Regions from separate parts of the Novosphingobium sp. DS6-6 genome, predicted to be linked through region 1. Evidence: riboswitches for the same ligand, from Rfam matches in the RefSeq annotation. Region 1 holds a riboswitch; the other holds the start of a gene.
The links. A riboswitch is a leader RNA that binds a small molecule or an ion and turns the genes downstream of it on or off. The one in region 1 is predicted to bind cobalamin.

Region 1 (2,193 bases):
TCTTTGCTCGTAAGCCGGCAGGAACAGATCATCGAGACTTACCGACATGGTATTTTCCTTTGGCAGTATGCGGCAAATCTAGATTTCCACTCACGAATTGACAATGCGGCCGGCGTGCGAAATCTATATACCAAAGTGCCAGGATCATGAGGGAGCGATGACCGCGCGCGGCGTGCGCCTGTGGCGAAGACAGTGGGCGCAGCGGGCGTTTCCCGATGAAGCGGGGGCGATCGAATTCGTGCGTGCGATCCGCTGGCCCGACGGCGTTTCCTGCCCGCATTGCGGCTCCCGGAAAGTGAACGTGCAGGACGAGCGGGAGCAGATGCGCTGCCGCGCCTGTGCCAAACGCTTCAACGTTCGCGCGGGCACGGTTTTCGGCGGCAGCAAGCTTCCCTTGCGGCACTGGCTGATCGCCGTGCGGTTGATCGCGGCCCATCCGCGATGCATCGCCAGCACCCAGCTGGCCCGGGATCTTGGCATCACGCAGGATACCGCCTGGCACATGATGATGCGCCTCGCGCGGTTTCTCGGCAAAACGACGATCCGGTTTTCCGAAGCGGAGAAAGTCGCCCTGGTCGATCAGCTCGTGCAGCGACGGTTCGAAGCGCCAGCACCGTGACCGCCGCCACCGGACGATCCGCGGCCCTGACCGGCGCCGCGATCCGGGTGCGGTCAAGGGCGGTTGGCTTGCCGGCCGATCTGGTCTAGAGGGTGCGCCGGGGCAGGGCCTTGCGCCTTGTCTTCTGAAAGATCGCGTCGGTGCCCCGAAAGGGGCTTAATCGGGAATGCGGTGCGGGGGCTTCGTCCCCAAGTCCGCAGCTGTCCCTGCAACTGTAAGCGGCGAGCGCGATGCAACCGATCCCCTTTCGTGCCGGGGATCGCCACTGGGCCGGCAGCGGCCTGGGAAGGCTTGCATCAAGCCCTGACCCGCGAGCCAGGAGACCTGCCGGCGCATCGGTCGCTCTTGCCTTGATCCAGGGGATGGTCCGGGCACGGTAATGCTTCCGTCTGGGCGACGAGCACATGTGCGGCCGGGGCTGCACGGGTCGCTTTGTGGCGGGCTTCGTGCGCCGGCCTGCCACCGCGCGTCCGGCCGGATCGATACCGGCAGGCCCTTGCCCTGTTCCATCGCCCGGCGCGTGGAAGGCTCTTGCATGCTTACTCCCGTTGACGAAGGCCCCGCCATCGTGGCCTGCAATACCTGCCACCATGGCGACGAGCGGCGCGGTGGCGCCCGGCTGGCGGCGGCACTGCGCGCCGCGCAGCAGAAGGATGGCCGCTTTGCCGGCATTGCCATCCAGGAAATGGCGTGCCTGTTCGCCTGTGCCCAATCATGCACCGTGCATCTGCGCGCGCCGGGGAAACTGGGCTATGTGCTGGGCCGGTTCGCGCCCGATGAAGGGGCGGCCGCCGCCATTCTCGCTTATGCCGCGGCCTATGCGCAAAGCCCGCATGGCGAAGTGCCGTTCGCGCAGTGGCCGCCTGGGGTCAAAGGGCATTTCATCGCCCGTACTCCGCCGGCGGGGTTCGTTGCGGCATGAGCGCGTTTGCCACGCCTGCCGCCTTTGCCGGCGCGCTGTCCGCATTGTCCGCGCCCGATGAAGCCGCCATGGGCGCTGCCCGTGCCCGCCAGGCCGTGCTTACCAAGCCGCCGGGATCGCTCGGCCGCCTGGAAGACCTGGCCGTGTTCATGGCCGGCTGGCAGGGGCGCGAACAGCCGGTGATCGTTCGTGGGCGCACTGCCATCTTTGCCGGCAACCACGGTGTTGTCGTGCATGGTGTCAGCGCCTTTCCCGCCAGCGTCACGGCCGCCATGGTGGCGAATTTTGCCGCGGGCGGCGCCGCGATAAACGCCCTGGCCGGGGCGGCGGGGCTCGATCTGCGGGTAGTGCCGCTCGATCTGGATCGGCCGACGGCCGATTTCACCACCGGCCCCGCGATGAGCGAGGCCGAATGCCTCGCCGCGATCAACGCCGGGGCAGCGGCGGTCACCCCCGATCTCGATATTCTGACGCTGGGGGAAATGGGCATCGGCAATACCACGGCCGCCGCCGCGCTTTGCGCGCACAGCTTGGGCGGCACCGCGGCGGACTGGGCCGGGCCGGGCACCGGGCTCGATCGCGCGGGCGTTGCGCGCAAAGTCGCGGTGATCGAACGCGCGCTCGCGCTCCATGCCGATGCGCCGTCCACCCC
Region 2 (2,193 bases), on a different contig from region 1:
GCTGAGATTGCGATTGCCGTAATCGGGCGAAAACAGCTGATAGAGCGTGGGCGCACGAAAGCCTTCGCCATAGCTGGCGTTCAGGCGCAGGCCGGGCAGCACGTCCACCGTTCCATTGGCCCCCAGGCTCCAATTGCTGCCGAACTGGCTCTGTTCGTCATAGCGCACGCCGCCGGCAAGGCTTGCCTTGGCACTGTACCAGCCCAGCATGGCGTGGCCGCTGGTAAGATGCGCGCGCTGCCGCGCATCGAACGTGCTGTCGAACCGGGTCCATTCGCGGTCGGCCCCGAAATCGAGCGCGAAACCGGACGGCAGCGTGTAGCGCCCGTTGAGCTCGACCCTTTCGCTGCGGCCGTTGTAGCCATATTCGAACGTATCGTCGGCCCCGCCGGTGTAATAGCGCCGGCGCGTATCGGATAGCGCGTAAGCGGCGTTGAAAGTAAGCGCGCTGCCCGTGAAATTCAGCCCGGCGCGGCCGAAGAACTGCCGCGTGGTGCTGTATTCCGGCGTATCGCCGAAGGTATAGGTCGGCGCGGGATAACCGTCGATCTGCGTCTTGCCATTGGCATAGCGCGCGGTCGCGAAAAGCGAGAGCGTGTCGGTAAGGTTGAACCGGCCCTTGCCCCCGACACGCCATTGGTCATAGCCGTCGCGCTCGCTGCCGCTGGCCGCGGCCGAGACGCCATCGGTGGTGACATAGCCGCCGTTGACCGAAAGCGCATAACGCGCGCGCTCGACGCCCGCGATGGCATCGGCGTTATAGGAATTGCGCGATCCCGCCTCGGCCGAAGCTGCGACGCCATCGATTTCGCGCGTCGTGATGGCGATGACCCCGCCGATGGCGGAACTGCCCCAGATCACCGAGTTCGAACCGCGCAGCACCTCGATCCGCTCGATCCCGCCAGTGGTCAGCGTGCCGAAATCGAACCCGCCCGAGGCTGCCGCGGGATCTTCCGCCCGCGCTCCGTCGATCAGCACCAGGGTGTGCTGCCCTTCCCCGCCGCGCAGGCGCACGGCGGTCTGCGCACCCAGACCGCCGGTGCGCGAATAGGTCAGGCCAGGCACGCGTTCGAGCACGCGGGTCAAGTCCTGCCCCTGCACCGCCTCGATCGTCTGCAATGGCAGAACGGTGATGGCCTGGCCGGTCTGATCCAGCGCGATGGCGTTGCCGGTAGCCAGCACGGTGATCTGTGCACCGTCAGCGGCGCCCGCATCGGGTGCCGGCGCCTCCTCTGCATGCGCGGGAACGGCCAGCACGAGAATGCCGGCCAGCACAAGTGGCGATGTCTTCATGACGTTTCCTCCCGGCCGATGGACAGTCTTGCCGTCCATGGCGGGAGGTCCGCCGGGCCTTGGGGGCGGAAACTCACCACGCTTGCGCCCGGTACACCCCGCCCGGCCGCGGAACGACCACACACCGGCAGGTTTCCTGGCTCATCCGGAGTCATCGCGACACACCGACCTTCCCAGCCCGCAAAGGGCCAGTGGCGCACAAGGGCGTGGCGCTCTTCCGGAAACAGTTGCGGGGGCAGCGCCGGTTTGGTCCGGCTTCCCTCTTAGCCCGCGATAAGCGGGCACCGGTGGCGTCGCGCCAGTCGATAGCGCGGCATGCCCGAAGGGGCAAGCCCTCAGCACCGGTTAACCAGACCGTAGCAGCCTGTGCCTTATCGGGACGTGACCGAATCCCGCCGTGCATGGCTTGAACTAGCCGCCTAACGCGGGGTGGAAAGGCCAGCCGTCGCATACATGCCTCAGCCGATTCCTCCTGCCGGCGCCACGCCCACTCTGCCGCCCGAGGCTTTGATGCCGCCGCTGGGGCAAGAGGCGCGCCTGTGCGCCGCGCAGCGCAGGCAGGCCGAAGCGGCGCTGGTCGCCGGGCTTGTGCTGCCGCCGGTGCGCCCGCGCGATTTCACCGCCCGCATCCGCCGCCGCGACATGACATCGTGGCGCTATCAGCATCGCCCGTTTTCCCGGCTGGCGGAGCGGGCGGCCGGCATTGCCGCGGTCGGCGCGCTGGGCCTGGCCCTGGGCGCGATCGGCTGGGGCTCCCCCGGAATCGTCCCGGCCGCGGCCCGCAACCCGACCGAAAGCCTGCAGCCGTTCGAACGTGCTGGCGAAAGCTTCCCCGGCTCGGCGTTCTATTTCGTTTCGGCGCGGGATAGCGGCCTGCTTGCGCCACAGGATGCCGCGCGC

Region 2: it holds a riboswitch for cobalamin, as region 1 does, so the genes downstream of both, AC3EDY_RS06075 (TonB-dependent receptor plug domain-containing protein) here and AC3EDY_RS13440 (DUF1636 domain-containing protein) in region 1, are expected to answer to the same signal.

What each region holds. Positions count from the first base shown of each region.
Region 1 covers NZ_JBYNTS010000012.1:8,628-10,820, forward strand. Annotated here, with positions in the region: gene AC3EDY_RS13430 (amidase) at 1-48, opposite strand, end outside; gene AC3EDY_RS13435 (transposase) at 158-619, shown strand; cobalamin riboswitch at 741-965, shown strand; gene AC3EDY_RS13440 (DUF1636 domain-containing protein) at 1,155-1,541, shown strand; gene cobT (nicotinate-nucleotide--dimethylbenzimidazole phosphoribosyltransferase) at 1,538-2,193, shown strand, end outside.
Region 2 covers NZ_JBYNTS010000004.1:28,498-30,690, forward strand. Annotated here, with positions in the region: gene AC3EDY_RS06075 (TonB-dependent receptor plug domain-containing protein) at 1-1,293, opposite strand, end outside; cobalamin riboswitch at 1,404-1,597, opposite strand; gene AC3EDY_RS06080 (cell wall hydrolase) at 1,747-2,193, shown strand, end outside.